Linked DNA regions of Sporomusa sphaeroides DSM 2875. Each later gene encodes a partner of the first gene's protein in a complex. Links are inferred from orthologs where the notes say so. Each region holds a gene or a part of one and is shown on either strand. Other genes may lie near its edges. The genes, in order: hfq and SPSPH_RS21605.

Region 1 (8,254 bases):
TAGTATCCCACCTTTAAACTGACCATCTAAGTGGTTAATTTATTTTTATATTATCCTATTTGCATTCCAAAATCAATACCCTTTCTATTTTTTTATATTTACCCCTATTTATAAGCACCAAAAACACCCCTAAATCAGCCCCGTTGTAATATTTATTGTAATACCACCCCGCCCAGAGCAAAAAGAAAAAGCCTATATGCCCAGTAAAATCAACGTTCTACAGGATTATAGGCAGGAAAACTTAACTTAATATCATACTTATTCATCACATAGTAGGTTTATTCTTATTTTAAAAATTCAAATAGCATCCTTATTCCTGTTTTTGAAAAAGGTATATTGCCTGTCAGGGTAAAAGAAACCGCAGGCACAGTCCTTTCATCTGACAATATTCCTGAAGCGCGGGTGGCTGTTATACATAAGCAGAGGTTAAGCGCCCGTCGTATGACAGCCACCCGCGCCGGGTCTTGTGTTGACATATAAATAAATTGACAAAGGCTGCATAGCCTACTACTATGCAGCCTTTGCTAATTAATAATGATTTGTGCCGCGGTTTTCATAAATACCGGTGAAATGTATACTTCTATCAAGGTTGCACCCAACATGAGCACCAGCATGATTAAGCAAAATACCGAGTAAGAAATCGAGTTATAAAATAAATTCTCTTTATTCTTGCGTCGCACTAACATCAGGGAAAAACTTGTCGCCGCCACACCGGTGGCCAAAATGGCAGGTACAGCCAGAAAATTATGCGGTAAAACGGAAACAAGAGCAAACAGCAAACCTTTCATTATATATTCATTGACTAAAAAACCAACCGTAAAACCAATGACGAACCCTCGCAAGCAAACCAAAAACAGCACAAAAGGTATCCCGACAATAGTAAAACCCAGCAGCCACATGATGCCAATCATTTTGATATTATTAAACATTACACTGGTTAATAAGGAATGGGTGTCACTTATTCCTTCCTGCTGCCCGGTTAAGCCCTGAAAAAATACCTGCAAATAACCGATGAGTTCAGTTTTTTGTTCATCAGGCAGTGTCTTTACTGCCATTGCACCAATAACTATGCCAATAATAAATATGAGAATCATGAAAAAATAGGCGACAATATTCGCACGGATATACTCGACAGCATTCTTGCGAAGCAGTTTTAGCATGCATGTACCTCCCTGCCAGCAGCCTGCCAAGTCTAAAACCGTAGGATGAAAGAACACTGCGGATTTGGGCTTGGTGGGCTGCTAGTACTGCTACAATATATGTTCTGCTAAAACTGTTTAGACCTTTTTGTCCACTACATTTTAACCATCGGTCTTAACCATCCGCCCATAGATTCCGCCGCCACCGGCAGTGATGGCCGCCGCTCCTGTACGGGCGCAGATAATAAAATCGGCGATTTTACTGCCCGCCACTTGGGCCAAAGCATCATAGGTGACGTAATGCAGAATATTCATCTCTGTATCAAAGGCTTCCAGCAAGTTAGCCATATTTTTCTTCCCCAGGCCAGGAATAAATTCCAAAGGAATTTGATAACAATAGCGGGGACGGTAAGCGGGATGGCGGGGTTCAGGATAATCAGCTATTTCGTTGATCCGGTCAAACACACCCTTTACCAGGCTGCTGCCGCCGCATTGCGGACAGCAGTTGCCTGTCAAGCCGTAAGTATCAGTAAAAGCGCAGTTGGAACAAAAGGTGTGATGGTATTTCCCCAGTCTGGGATCAAGGCCATAGTTGGCTGTTACCTGCCGGCCACCGCTGCGGGCTAAGGTTTTGGCTATTTCAGCAAAAGACAAGGCTTCCATGCCAAAGATGTTATACTCCCGGGCAATTTTATCTAATGAATGGGCATCTGAGTTAGTAATGAAGGTATACTCACTCAATTCACCAATTCTATCTGCCATATCGCTGTCAGAGCTGAGCCCCAGCTCAATTGCCGCCAGTTGATTCAGTTCTTTATCGCCGAGAATGTGAGACAACTTATCACAGCACACGCCATACAAACTTTTATGTGGCGTAAAAACGTGGGCCGGCACAATGAGCGCGTCAAAATTGCCGGCAATAGTAATAAGCTGGTTCAATGGCATGTGGGCGTTCTGCGAACTAAGATTGATATTGCGGATAAACCGGCACATATAGTTGGAAAACGCCGCCATTGTCTCAATATCGGGAACAAAAACCAGGGTATGTGCCAAACCGCCATTGGGCTCCCGTGTCTCGATTTCCGCGCCAAGCACCAGCAGCATATGCTCCTTATAGATATACCCGCCGCTATTAACCGGCATAAGCAAACCTTCTGACACAAGCTGTTTAATATCGGCCAGCACCAATGGTGATAACGCATCAACGATACCGACAATATCCATACCTTTGCGGTTGGCAGCCTCACTTAAAATTTCCCGCACAGTTAACCGGCGGGAAGTAGGAATTTTTACCCATTTGCCGCTTTCACTCATGCCGACATGAATGTGCAGATCAGCAAAATATTGATTTAGCATGGTCTAGATCCCAGCCAGACACAGTGCCACCAAACTTTTGGCATCACAAATTTCACCACTTCTAATCATTTGACGGATTTGTTCAGGAGTATACTGTTCGGTTTTGATAAATTCATCTTCATCAGGCCGCTGGTCGGATTCCACCAGATCTTCAGCCAGATACAGGTGAATCACTTCATTGGAAAATCCGGGGGTTGTGTACATGGATGTCAGTTTGTGCAGTTTGTTGGCAACAAAGCCGGTTTCTTCAGCCAGCTCCCGCAGAGCGCAGTCTTCCGGTTTTTCGTTTCTGTCGAGCTTGCCTGCAGGAACTTCCAGAATGATCCGGCCGACAGGATGCCGGAACTGACGGACTAAAACAACCTGCCCCGTTTTGGTTATCGGCACAACAGCAACAGCGCCGGGATGTTCCACTACTTCCCGTGTTACGGTACGTCCATTGGGAAGCATAACCTCATCCTGTCTTAAATTAATGATTTTACCTTCAAATAAACGATTTGAGCTTACCGGCTTTTCATATAAATCAATTTCGGTATGCGGCATAGAATTACCTCCAAGTTTTTATGGTATATGTTACCAAGCCTTATCATATATTCCTCATAAGGGGGAATGTCCCAATGAAAGTAATTGCCAATAATGGCCTGTATTTTAGCGGTAAAATTAAAGATTTACTGAAAGAATTACAAAGATTAAGCAAAAACTATAGTACGCTGCACGAAGTCATTACCAAAACCAGGCAGTAAACGGAAAACCGTGGGCAAAGCCACGGTTTTCCCGTTTTTACCTTTACTCCATCCACGGATAATGCGTATGAGGTGTCAAAACAAACAGCGGTGTTTTGCTGTTGGCAGTTGCTGCAAGCCATTCGGGAACCACTACCCAATTAACAGGCAGAGACAATTGCCGGGCAGCCTGTTCAACAATACTCAGCCCCTGGTAAACATGTTCCAGGGTTGTTTCCGGGCCAAGATTAGTATTACTGACCAAACCGCTGATTTTGAGCCGTGAAACTTGTTCGATACGTTGCAGGGTGTGAATAATGCCCTGAACATCACTGGTAAAGGGGCGTCTGGTATTAATAACCAGCAAAGCCTGGTAAGCATATTGAGCAAAATGCCGGTTAAGCTGCCCTAAGACAATGGCCGACTCGCCACCGCCAACATCCATGACTACATGGGTATTGGTCTGGGACAGCACTTCGAGTATATTGTGGGGTAATACCGGCAAGTCGGCATGTGACAGCCGCGGCTCAGGCGCAACTACCCTTACGCCGTTCCGCTCCAGCAGCTCACGGTTTTCCCTGGTGCGGAAATACGGTTTTACCAAATCAATGTCGACAATAGCTGTATCCATTCCCTTAGCTTTCAGCGCCAGCGCATAATTGACGGCTAATTCCGTCTTGCCGCTGCCAAATTCCCCGACAAAAATTGTGATACGGTTATCTGTCATCGCTTTTCCTTACCTGTTATTCATATATTTTTGCGGCTTCTTCGCCGCGCAGCACCCGTAAAGCACCTTCAACCAATGCCTGAAGCTCATCTTCGCCCGGATATACCAAGACCTGATTGATAAATTTCACTCGGTCGGTAATCATTTTTACAAGCATGGTCGAATGGGCCAAACCGCCGGTCAGGACAATGGCATCCAGAGCACCGTTTACCACTGTGGCCATGGCACCAATTTCTTTTGCCACCTGGTAAGCCATAGCTTCATAAATAAGCGCCGCTTTAGTATCACCGTTAGCAATACGGCTTTCTACTTCCCGTCCGTCATTGGTGCCAAGATGCGCTACCAGGCCACCTTGTCCAACCAGTTTCTTATTTATGTCATCAAGACTATACTTGCCGGAGAAGCACATATTGACAAGGCCATAGGACGGCAAACTGCCGGCACGTTCTGGTGAAAACGGTCCTAAATCATTCGGGTTGCTGACATCAATCATCCTGCCTCCTCGTTGTATCCCGACGGAAATACCACCGCCAAGATGAACCAGGATTAACGTAAGAGCCGTGTATTCTTTGCCCGTTTCCTTGGCAACTCTATGGGCTACGGCTTTCATATTAAGGGCGTGGAACAGACTGCGGCGGGAAATCTCCGGTAAACCGGTAATACGGGCCAACGGTTCAAATTCATCAACACTTACCGGATCAACAATAAAAGCCGGGATTTGTACCTGGCTGGCTATACCCCGGGCTAAAAGCCCGCCCAGATTGGAAGCATGTTCGGTTTGTACTCCTATGATTAAATCTTCAGCCATAGCATCATTAACGGCATAGGTCCCGCTGGCAAGCGGTTTTAATGGCCCACCGCGTCCAACAACAGCCGACAAGTGGCTTACTTTAATATTATTGTCCGCCAAAGCCGCTTCTACTAATTTCAACCGGTAGTCATATTGATCACAGACTTTGGCAAAGGCTTTCAATTCAGTAGTACTATGACGGATAACTTGCTCAAAATCAATTTGTTCATTGGTATATACCGCTATTTTTGTTGAGGTTGAACCGGGATTAATTGCCAGGATTTTGTATTGATTCATACTGCCTCCATATCCGAGTACCTTGTCTCACCTAATTCTTTGGGTTATATAGCAGTCTTTTTCCGCCCTGCGTTGTTGTCGTCGCCTTACATATGTCCGATATGCGCGGCTCCTCCGCCTAGCAGGACGAAAAAATCCTTGCTATCTAATCTCAAATTTTAGGTGAGACAAGGCACTAGTTTGTTTGATCAATGTTATGTATTTATTCATTGCCTGATGCAAAAATCCTGCCAGACGAAACAAACCCTCCTGACTTAATTGTCCAGAGGGTTTGTACAGCTTAGCTGGCTCTCATTTCCATGCGGAGTTTATCGGCAATCATCGCCATGAATTCCGAATTGGTAGGTTTACCTTTGTCAAGCTTAATGGTATAACCAAATAATTTATTAATCATGTCAATATTGCCCCGGTTCCAAGCCACCTCAATGGCATGGCGGATAGCCCGCTCAACGCGGCTGGGAGTAGTAGAGTATTTCTCAGCAATCATAGGATAGAGAACTTTCGTGACAGCTCCTAACAATTCTACCTCAGCGACGATCATCATAATGGCATCGCGAAGATATTGATAGCCCTTAATATGCGCCGGAATACCAATTTCTCTGATGATATTGGTAACCTCTACATCTATGGGCCGGGTCTTAACTGCCGGTACAGTAGCGGCGGCAGTAACCGGACGGGTAGTGACAGCCGTTCCGGCTAATTGCCTGATTCGATTAATAAGCACGTCCATGTTGAAAGGTTTTAAAACATAGTAATCGGCACCTAGTTCTACTACCCGCTGAGTAATGCTTTCCTGACCGAACGCGGTCAGCATAATGATCTTGGGGCGTTTGTTAGCTGAAGCGTTAATGCGCTCCAAAACACCGATCCCGTCTAAATGTGGCATAATGATGTCTAAGACTATAACATCCGGAGATCTTTCTTCAATAATCGATAGCATTTGTTCTCCGTTATAAGCTACACCAACTAACTCAATATCAGACTCTCGGCTAAGACATTCCTGGAGAATCTCCGAGAACTCTTTGTTGTCGTCAGCGATAGCTACTTTAATTGTTTCGCTCAGCGTTACCATTGGCATCCTCCCTGCAATTCTCTAATATATTAATGCATATTACAACATATTCGACAAAATCGCGCCAGTTCCTTCCTGGTTTGGTAGAAAAAACCAATTTATTTTAATTAAATTCTAAATATTACCTTAATTATATATGATGCAAGGATTCTATGACAAGCCTGATGTGAAAAAGTACTCCAGGCATCTGCCTGGAGTACTGCAAGACACGGCTAATTTATTTATCGGTTTTAACGGCTTCCTCTTTTTTCTCATGCAAATTGGCAGACAATGGACGAAACGGAGTCACTGTTGAAATTGCATGTTTATAGACTAACTGCTGTTTACCTTCGTTTTCAATTATTACGGTAAAATTATCAAAACCTCTTACGGCTCCACGCAATTGAAATCCATTAACCAAATATATAATTACCGGCACGCTTTCTTTTCGTACTTGATTTAAAAAACTGTCTTGCAGATTAATGACTTTGTTAGTCAAATGAAACCCCTCCGTATCAATGTTCTACTCTTTTTCTATTCTACCTTATACAAAACTTTCCTGCAACATACTTGTAAATAGCTTCCAGTAAATTATTGTAATTACCGAAATTGTCCACATCAAACCAGGTTATATAAGACATACGCCGGTAAAAGGTCAATTGCCGTTTGGCAAAGTTTCTCGTGGCTTGTTTTACCTGTTCAACAGCGGTAGCTAATTCTTTCCCTTCGCTCAGATGCTCAATAATCTCTTTATACCCAATGCCGCGCATAGCTTGACAGCCAGGCAATACTCCCTGCTGCAGCAGTCTGGCTACTTCATCTACCAAACCTTGCTCAACCATGATATCAACCCGTCGGTTAATCCTTTCGTATAACCTGGCTCTATCCATAGTAAGTCCAATAACAGCAGCATTATAAAGAAGCTCCGTAGGTGCTGTTTTGTCTTGAGAAACAGTTTCGCCGCTTACATAGAATACTTCCAGTGCCCTGATTATCCGGCGCAAATCATTAGGATGCAGCCTGGCAGCAGTGTCTGGCTGAACTTTTGCTAGAAGAGTATGCAGGTATTCATTCCCTTGCTCTGCCGCCAGGTCGGCCAGTTTCTGCCGCAGGACCTCATCGCCGGGAGCCTGACTGAAGCGGTATCCTTCAAGCAGTGCCCGCACGTACAGGCCGGTGCCGCCCGCCAAAATGGGAATATGTCCGGTGTTATTGATTTGTGTAATAAGTTTTTGGGCATAATTGCGAAAATCAACAACATTAAATTCTGCAGCCGGCTCTAAGATGTCAATAAGATGATGCATCACACCATCACGCTCAGCCAGGCTGGGTTTGGCGGTACCAACATCCAATCCCTTGTACACCAGCATAGAGTCGCCGGAAATAATTTGGGTGTTGAATTTTTTCGCCAAATCAATACTTAGTTTGGTTTTGCCTACGGCAGTGGGGCCAATGATTACTATCAAGCGTTCTGTCATAATTGGCCTCCGGCAGCTTTGTCTGCGTGACAGTCGATAATGCCATATTGTATGCTGCTGTATTTGCCGCCAACGATTGTCGTTATCCCCAGACGCGAGAACTCACCACTGCCTGCCGCTTCTTTTATCACAACTTTTTGCCTGGCTATCCGGCAGGCTTGCTCCACAGCTTCCGGTGTAAGAGAACGGTTATCTGCCAAATTTCTAATCGGCTGTAAGTTAGAGCTCTTATAAATTGGCTGACGAAACATGGGGTCAAAGTATACAACATCAAAACTGCAATCCGGTACTGCTAAGAGATACTGAAAATAATCGGCGTTTTCCACTTTAATCCGGCGTAAAGCGCTGGTGATATCATATTCAGGCTGAGGTTCAAGCGCAAAATTTTGCAGTCCAAGTCTGGTTATCAAAGCTATTATGGGTGAACTTTCCAGTCCAACAACCTGGCCGCTTTCACCGGTTACAAAACTGGCAACAATAGCATCTGTCGCCAGACCTAAGGTGCAGTCAAGCACTGACATGCCTGCTGCCAGCCCCATGGCAGCCACCATATGGTCATGTTTTCCATTTAACAAGTTTTTTATGCGCAATTCGGCCATACTTAGGTGAAAAAAGTATTCACCATTGCTGGTGTGTACAATTGGACCATCAACAGCAGCGACAATAATATTACTCACTTTATATTGCTCCCTGA
Region 2 (8,241 bases), 2.7 Mb from region 1 along the record:
TGCGGTCGCCGGTGCCGTAATTCTTGTCTTGTATGGGGTGATACCAACCTTGCAGCCGGCGAACTTTGGCCGGGTGTATGCCGCCTATGGCGGAGTGTTTATCGCCTTGTCCATTCTTTGGGGCTGGGGTGTAGATAAGGTTGTACCGGATAAATTCGATATTATCGGCGGTGTGATATCGTTGATTGGGGTTATGATTATTATGTATTGGCCCAGATGAGCAGCAAGCAGGGGAACTGTCTTGAGGATGGATTTTGCCATAACAAAAAAATAAGCATCTGTAGTTAATTACTCTACAAATGCTTCGGGCCTTTATGCGGCTGTTTCATTTACCGTTTAGGGAAAAATGCGTTTGGCTTTTCCTGGTTTCATATATTTCTATTTCAAGCAAAAACCGTTCGATGATTATCCTGTTAATCATCTCCTGCACCTGCCTGGCCGTCTCATCAACACCGGTTTCAATGGAGGCTATGAGGGCTTTCCGCTCTTCAAAAGTCAATGTTGGCGGTACTGATAAATTGAAATTTGGTTCAAACCATGTATTGGCATAGTTCTGAATAAAACTCATCATCCGTGCGGCAACCGTGTCAATGAAATTGCGCTCATCTGACACATTGCACAACCATTCCCGCATAAGCTTCTCTATTTCCGGTATATTGGGTTCATACTTGTCAGGAAACGGAATTACCTTTGCTGCCACATGCATTCCTCCTATAAGTGCTTAAAATTCTACGACTTGATTATCGCATGCAATTATTAAAAATCTATTTACTGTCAAGGCCAAAATGTCAGGGGATAGTAGCATGATATGGGTGTGGCAGATACTGTCGACGACATACAGGAAAGCAAAAACAACATTGACTGGATTTCCGGATAGTGGTGAGGCTGTTATGAGGAGGGGAGGTAAGTAATGACAGAAAAATTAAAGTTCGAGGTTTTAGTTGACACACTGGGTGTTTGCCGGCTGTGTGCAAGCCAGAGTATTCCGCAGTGGGCATACCAGGGCGAGTTTTTTTCCATTACGAAAACAACGGAGGAGCTTTCTATTGTCTGCTCTGAGGTGGTTATCCCCGAAGATGTGGTCTGTGAAAGAGGCTGGCGGGCACTAAAAATTGCCGGCATACTGGATTTTAGCCTGGTAGGCATATTGTCGGTGGTAGCCACAATACTTGCTAAAGTCAAGGTAAGCATTTTTGCTGTTTCTACCTACAATACAGATTACATTTTGGTAAAAGCCAAAGACCTGGAATGCGCTTTGCAGGCACTTGGGCATGAGGGTTATGACGTAGTGATTCAGTGAGTGGCAGTTTAGAAAGAAAATTGGCAATACCCGACAATTGACAATGCCTCATTCAAAATGCTATACTAAATAGCGTTATCTTTAGTATTGCCACTACTGCCGAAGTCGCTAATTATGCTGGGTTGACATCATTTGAGCAACCGTCAATTGCATGTTTTGGTATGGAGCAAGAGGCTAGAAATGGCGAAAAAGATATGAAATCTGCGTCCGTAGCTCAGGTGGATAGAGCGGTGGTTTCCTAAACCGCGTCTTGCGGGGGTTCGAGTCCCTCCGGGCGCACCAGAAAGAACAAGCCTTCCGGCGTTTGGCTGGAAGGCTTGTTTGCGTTTTGTAAGCAGGGTTATCGCTGGGTTTTAACCGAATATTTACAAGGTCTTAACTAATTATCTTGATTTTTGGTATATTATTAAGTTAGTCATTATTAACTGAAGGTGGTGTTAGTGATGGAGAAGGCACCTGATAATTTGGAGATTACTTTAACTGAAGAAGAACTGGAAGAGTTGCTGGCCGACTTACCTGATTTTATTAGAGAGTTAGAAGAAAGTGTAGCTTAAAACTTAATGGGGAAGCATTGATTAGCCGCTTGATCCTTCTGGATGAAGTGGTTTGTTCTTTATACCTGCCCCTGTGGCCGTGTAATCAGGGAGTGGCAATTATAGCGGTGAGGCCATTAATTACCGCCAAGGAGAAGTCAATCTGTCAAAATATACAATAACCAAACCGATGATAGCTATTAATATTACGATTGCAAATATTGTCATGACGTCCTCCTGGCTGGATTACTCTGACAAAGCGTCATAAACATTTTGATTTGCTTTAACAGCAGGCTCATCACGTAATTTATCCTGAATTGCACCGCTTGTTGGCGGATTATTGTATTTGACCGGTGCTTGCTCGGACACGTTTTTATTGAAGCTATCTTGTTGAGTTGCTCCACTATCACCTTTAGACATGTTTAATACCTCTCAGCTTTTATTTTTTAGTGTTTCCAGGAAAGATGAAGATTATTTCCGGGGAAAATAGGGTCAGGTTGACTTACCTTCTAAACCGCGTTTTGCGGGGGTTCGAGTCTCTCGGGCGCACCAGCAACAAACCCGTGTAAATCTTTGATTTACACGGGTTTGTTGTGTTTAACAGAATTTAGTTTTGCGTGCCGCTGAGATTATCAGAGCTTTCGCTGAAAATGGCGACCTTGTGTAAGTCCTTCCAGAAACGCAGCAGTATAACTCTTCATGTTGCCGGTTAGATCGCAGATGACGCCTGGTTCCGCATTTTGTCCAGGTCGCAACAGGGTTAGCATAGCTGTCGCTTCACCGCTCAGACCGATGGTCTTATAATGGTTAAAGGTGTCTCCGAGGAAACTTTGTACATCTGCCGAGCCTTTGAGGGACTCTATATGGGAGCCGCCAGGGATATAAACAGCATCGTAAAAGACGGCGGCCGTGGTGGTGTAAGTCTGGGTACACTCTACCGTGCTGTTATCCTGAGCAGTGGCTGGTCCAAGCTTGCAGGATACCACATCAAAACAAGCACCGGCGGCTGTGAGAGCGGAGGTAATAGCATCAAACTGTGCTTTGTCGAACCCGTTTCCAATCAGGATAGCTACCTTTCTGGTTTTCGGGCTATTTGCAGTATTGGCCATACTGAGTGCGGCTGAGGAAACTGTTGTAGGATTTGCCGTGTTGGCCGGAGGGGTGGCGCCCAAGCCTTCCGCAACCTTTTGGGCCAGTTCCGGATCAACATTGCCCAGCATATCCACAAGCTTTTGGTGGGTATTCTTATTTTTGCATTTGCCCAGCTCGAACCGGAAAGCATCAATAATGTGCTTTCTTTCCCAGTCAGACATACTGTTCCAAAACAACGCCGGCTGGGTGTAGTGATCCCGGAAGCTCTCACTGCGTTCCCGGACAATGTGGCCATCCACCTTTTCCTGATAGTGTTCGAAATGGCTTTCACCGGCGCGGGCGGCGTGAGGCTCTCCCATATTCAGGGAGTTGGGATAGTAGCTGGTTTGCCCCTTGTCAATGGTCATGCGGTGCATGCCGTCCCGTTGGTTGTTGTTAACCTTGGGCAGCGGGCGGTTAATGGGAAGCTGTTGGAAGTTGGGACCTCCCAGACGGGAAATCTGGGTGTCCAGATAGGAGAACAGCCGGCCCTGGAGCATAGGATCATTGGTAAAATCGATGCCTGGCACCACATTGGCCGGACAAAAAGCCACCTGTTCTGTTTCGGCAAAAAAATTATCCGGATTCTGGTTCAGTGTCATCTTGCCGATTTTCTGCACAGGGATTAACTCCTCAGGCCAAAGCTTGGTGCAGTCCAGAATATCGAAATCAAACTTGAACTCATCCTCTGGAGCCAGCACCTGAATGCCAAGTTCAAATTCGGCCGGATTGCCATTTTCAATATTCTCCCAAAGGTCCCGGCGGTTAAAATCAGGATCTTTGCCAGCAGCCTTCTGGGCCTCATCCCAGACGAGGGAATGGACACCCAGAATAGGCTTCCAGTGAAATTTTACAAATTTAAACTCACCTTTGGCGTTGACCAGACGGAAGGTGTTAATGCCAAAGCCCTCCATCATGCGATAGCTCTTGGGAACAGCGCGGGGAGACATCAGCCACATGACATTGTGCATGGTCTCCGGAGTATTCACCACAAAGTCCCAGAAGGTGTCATGGGCTGAGGCCGCCTGGGGCATTTCATTGTTGGGTTCCGGTTTTAAGGCATGGATGAGATCAGGGAACTTAATGGCATCCTGAATAAAGAACACCGGCATGTTGTTGCCAACAATATCATAGTTGCCTTCCTGCGTGTAGAATTTGACCGCAAAACCACGGACATCCCGTACTGTATCCGCAGAACCGCGAAAGCCTGCAACGGTGGAAAAACGGACAAAGACCGGCGTAACCAGCTTGGGATCGCTGAGAAAATGAGCTTTTGTCAGATGAGTAAGGTTTTTATAAACCTGAAAATAACCATGTGCTCCTGACCCGCGAGCGTGAACAATGCGCTCAGGAATTCGTTCATGGTCAAAATGGGTAACTTTTTCCCGGAAGATAAAATCCTCCATTAGGGTTGGGCCGCGTTTGCCTGCTTTGAGAGCATCATCGGTGTTACTAATACCAACACCCTGATTGGTGGTGAGATAACCGCTGTCATGGCTGACCCGGGCGGCGTCAAGATCTAAGTCTTTTGGATTTTTACTTTGTTGTTTCATACTAACCCCCCATTCCGCGATTTCCATAATAGGTAGTATTATCCTGAAAAATGAATTTATGCAAAGCACCATTTTGGTGCGGACTTGTGTAGCTGTATTTTCCAATATATAATGGTACTGATAAAGGCGCTTTCTGTGCCAATAATTTAGCGATGCTGTTTAGGAGGCGTAAATTATGAAGGTAGTTGCTTTTAATGGAAGTCCCCGCGCGAAAGGTAATACCCATCATGCACTTGCCGTTGTCGGGGAAGCTCTCAAAGAAGAAGGCATAGAATTTGAACTCATTCATGTTGGCAACCAGGTTATAAGAGGTTGCACGGCCTGTATGGGTTGTGTCAAAAATCAGGATGAACGCTGTGTATTTGGCGATGACGGGGTAAATGACTGGATTCAGAAGATGAAGGAAGCTGATGGAATCGTATTAGGCTCACCGGTTCATTATGCCGGCATTGCCGGGACAATGAAGTCCTTCTTAGACCGGGCCTTTTATGTGACTTCGGTTAACAAGTCCATGCTGCGGCATAAAGTTGGCGCAACCGTGGTGGCGGTAAGGCGGTCGGGCGGTGTTTCAACCTTTGATTCGCTGAACCACTATATCACGTATTCCGAGATGCTTGTACCGACGACAAATTACTGGAATGTCACTCATGGTCTTAAACCCGGGGAAGCGGAACAGGATGAGGAAGGTAATCAAATTATGCGTGTTTTAGGCAAAAATATGGCCTGGTTATTAAAGGTTCTGGCTGCCGGTAAACCTTTGGTACCTCCTGTCGCCCTGGAAAGAAAGAAAATGACAAACTTCATTCGATAAGATAAGCATGCAATAAGAGTCCGCGCCACTTTTGGTGATACGGACTCTTATTGCTGTTTTGTCAATGAAAAGACCGGATTATTTACGGTTTGTAATACCCTTGACGAACTTATGGCCTGTCTATATACTAAAAGAATACTACGGGTATCGATTACAGAAGGATTGCTAGTGATATTTTGATGAAAAAAAGCTGCAAAAGCTGTGAGATTTACATCACAACTAAGTATAGGGAGTGGGTAGCTTGTGAGAACAATAATTGAAAGGGTGGATTTCCCCTGTAAAGTATTTCGCGGCTTTGGCGCATTGGGTTCGCTGGGGGATTATTGCAAGACTTTAGGAACAAAAGCGTTTATTGTAGGTGGCAAAACCGCGTTGACCAAGACGGAGCAGAAGCTGCATGTCAGTCTGGAAAAGGCCGGAGTTAGCATTGCCGCAAGCCGGTGGTATGGCGGAGAATGTTCGCGGCGCAACATCAATGAGTTAGTTGCGGCAACAAAACAATCGCAAGCCGATTGTGTGATTGCCGTTGGCGGTGGCAAGGCACTTGATATTGGTAAAATCATCGCCTGGGAATGTCAGCTGCCGGTTATAACCGTTCCGACTATTGCAGCGACTTGTGCTGCGATTACTACGGTATCGGTTGTTTACACTGATGAGGGTGAGTTCGTCGAGATAGTGTCTTTTGATGAATGTCCGGCGGCAACCGTCATTGATACTGAGGTTATTCTTGATGCGCCTGTCCGCTGGCTGGCGGCCGGTATGGGCGATACCATGGCTAAATGGTATGAGTATCGCGTCAGTATCGAGTGTGCGGAGAAAACCAGTATGACCTTGGCTGCGCTGGCAAACGGCAGGTTATGCTATGATTTGATTGAGCGGTTTGGCGGTGAAGCCCGGCAAGCCGTGGAGTCGAAAATATTCCATGAAGCCTTGGATTCGACGGTGGATGCCATTATTTTATATGCAGGGCTGGCTTCGATTTTCGGCGGGGAAAAAATCCGGTCCGCCGCCGCACACGGCCTGCATAACGGCTTAACCAAAATACCGAGAGCGCATGAAGTCGGACATGGGCTGCTTGTTGGTTATGGCAACTTATTTTTGTTGGCTTTGGAAGACCGTTCGGATGCTGAAATTATTGAAGCAATACATATTGCCGAACGTTGCGCGGTTCCCACAACGCTGAGTCAGCTCCTTGACCTGACTGCAGAGGAGCTAACAGTGGTGGCTGCGGCGACGATATTGACTCCGGACATGAAAAATATGCCGTTTACCGTTACCGCCGATATGGTTTTACAGGCTATACGCCGGGTGGACAGTTTGGCCGGCAGCCTGAAAGCCTGATTGTCAATAACTAATCCGCATTTTTTATTTTGCTGTAGGTACATAACCATGGTTACAGAGGGTTAAACTTTTCAAGAATGCATCAATCGGATTAAGCGGTCGCTGCGCCCGGATTTTTATCCCATCGGCTGCCGCTGTCGCCAAAGGCTCGGAGTAAGTCGTATTTTCTTTATTGGATGAATAACACTTGTCGTGATTATGTAACAGAAAGGAATGTGACTGATTATGTGGTTTGCAAAATCGGCGCCGGAAGTTCTTACAGAATGTAAGGTCGACCCGGCTACGGGGCTGACTACCGAAGAAGCGCAGGCCCGGCTGGCTCAGTATGGTGAAAATAAGCTCGAGGGTAAACCTAAGAAAAGTTTAATAGCGCTATTTTTTTCCCATCTTCAGGATATGCTGATCTATGTGCTGCTGGGGGCGGCCGTTATCACCCTGGTAATTGGTGAATATGTAGACGCAATTATCATTCTGTTAGTAGTATTCTTAAATGCGGCTATTGGTGTTATCCAAGAGTACAAAGCAGAAAAAGCGGTTGAGGCGCTGCAGCAAATGACTACGCCGAAATCACTGGTAAAACGTGACGGACAAATCCAGGAAATTAACTCTGAAGACATAGTAGTAGGCGACATTGTGGTCATCGACGCGGGGCGGTTTATCCCTGCCGATATCAGACTGATTGAAAGCGCCAACCTTCAAATAGAAGAATCGGCGCTAACCGGCGAATCGGTTCCCTCTGAGAAAGATGCCAACAACATACACCCGGACCCGAAGACGCCGATTGGCGATAAAACCAATATGGCCTTTATGTCAACTCTGGCTACCTATGGCAGAGGCGAAGGGGTTGTTGTCGCCACTGCGATGGAAACGGAAATTGGCAAAATTGCTAAGATCCTGGATGAGGATATTGAAGAAATGACTCCCCTGCAAAAGCGTCTGGATGAACTTGGCAGGGTTTTGGGTTTTATTGCTATTGCCGTATGTGTGCTCATTTTTATTATCGCCTTTTTCCAAAAACGAGATTTATTTGAGATGTTCTTAACCGCCATAAGTTTAGCTGTTGCCGCTATTCCTGAAGGTCTTCCGGCAATTGTTGCCATCGTTCTGGCGCTGGGTGTCACCAGAATGTCAAAGATAAACGCAATTGTTAAAAAACTGCCTGCGGTTGAGACCCTCGGCTCTGTAAGTATCATATGTTCAGATAAAACCGGCACACTCACCCAGAACAAGATGACGGTGGTGAAGTTTTATACATTAGATAACCTTCAGAATGTCCCGTCAGAAGGAACCGGGTTTGAGGCCAGGCAGGAAGAACAGGAATTAATGAAATCCTTTGTCCTGTGCTCTGACGCCACCTATGAAGATGGCCAGGGCACCGGTGATCCTACGGAAGTTGCTTTGATTGTGCTGGGGGATAAATATGACCTGTCAAGGCAAAGGCTGCATACCGAGTATAAACGGGTTGGTGAAAAGCCGTTTGATTCTGACAGAAAGCTGATGTCCACCCTCAACCAGGAGGGAACTGGCTACAGAGTTCATACCAAAGGCGCTATTGATAATATTTTAAAAATA

Evidence for each region.
Region 2: the proteins of hfq (region 1) and SPSPH_RS21605 are in contact, whole or in part, in a crystal structure (PDB 3VU3), measured with the Escherichia coli proteins. The link is inferred for Sporomusa sphaeroides DSM 2875 from one-to-one orthologs.

Annotation. Positions count from the first base shown.
Region 1 is NZ_CP146991.1:1,986,111-1,994,364, reverse strand. What follows is about bases 4,952-7,857. They hold hfq (RNA chaperone Hfq), read right to left. Parts: upstream 6,582-7,857; coding sequence 6,321-6,581; downstream 4,952-6,320. Other genes in these bases: SPSPH_RS09015 (class I SAM-dependent methyltransferase), read right to left, coding at 7,557-7,857; miaA (tRNA (adenosine(37)-N6)-dimethylallyltransferase MiaA), read right to left, coding at 6,622-7,560; spo0A (sporulation transcription factor Spo0A), read right to left, coding at 5,312-6,103; buk (butyrate kinase), read right to left, coding at 4,952-5,031. Also shown: spoIIM (stage II sporulation protein M), read right to left, coding at 525-1,160; SPSPH_RS09055 (endonuclease Q family protein), read right to left, coding at 1,302-2,495; SPSPH_RS09050 (NUDIX hydrolase), read right to left, coding at 2,499-3,038; SPSPH_RS09045 (hypothetical protein), read left to right, coding at 3,113-3,238; SPSPH_RS09040 (hypothetical protein), read right to left, coding at 3,282-3,944; more of buk, read right to left, coding at 3,961-4,951; more of SPSPH_RS09015, read right to left, coding at 7,858-8,254. UniProt on the Escherichia coli protein: RNA chaperone that binds small regulatory RNA (sRNAs) and mRNAs to facilitate mRNA translational regulation in response to envelope stress, environmental stress and changes in metabolite concentrations.
Region 2 is NZ_CP146991.1:4,685,638-4,693,878, reverse strand. The notes cover bases 1,992-4,884. They hold SPSPH_RS21605 (catalase), read right to left. Parts: upstream 4,518-4,884; coding sequence 2,466-4,517; downstream 1,992-2,465. Other genes in these bases: SPSPH_RS21600 (flavodoxin family protein), read left to right, coding at 4,693-4,884; SPSPH_RS21610 (hypothetical protein), read right to left, coding at 2,080-2,253. In the rest of the region: SPSPH_RS21630 (YnfA family protein), read left to right, coding at 1-220; SPSPH_RS21625 (hypothetical protein), read right to left, coding at 326-700; SPSPH_RS21620 (ACT domain-containing protein), read left to right, coding at 911-1,300; more of SPSPH_RS21600, read left to right, coding at 4,885-5,328; SPSPH_RS21595 (iron-containing alcohol dehydrogenase family protein), read left to right, coding at 5,572-6,669; SPSPH_RS21590 (calcium-translocating P-type ATPase, PMCA-type), read left to right, coding at 6,895-8,241.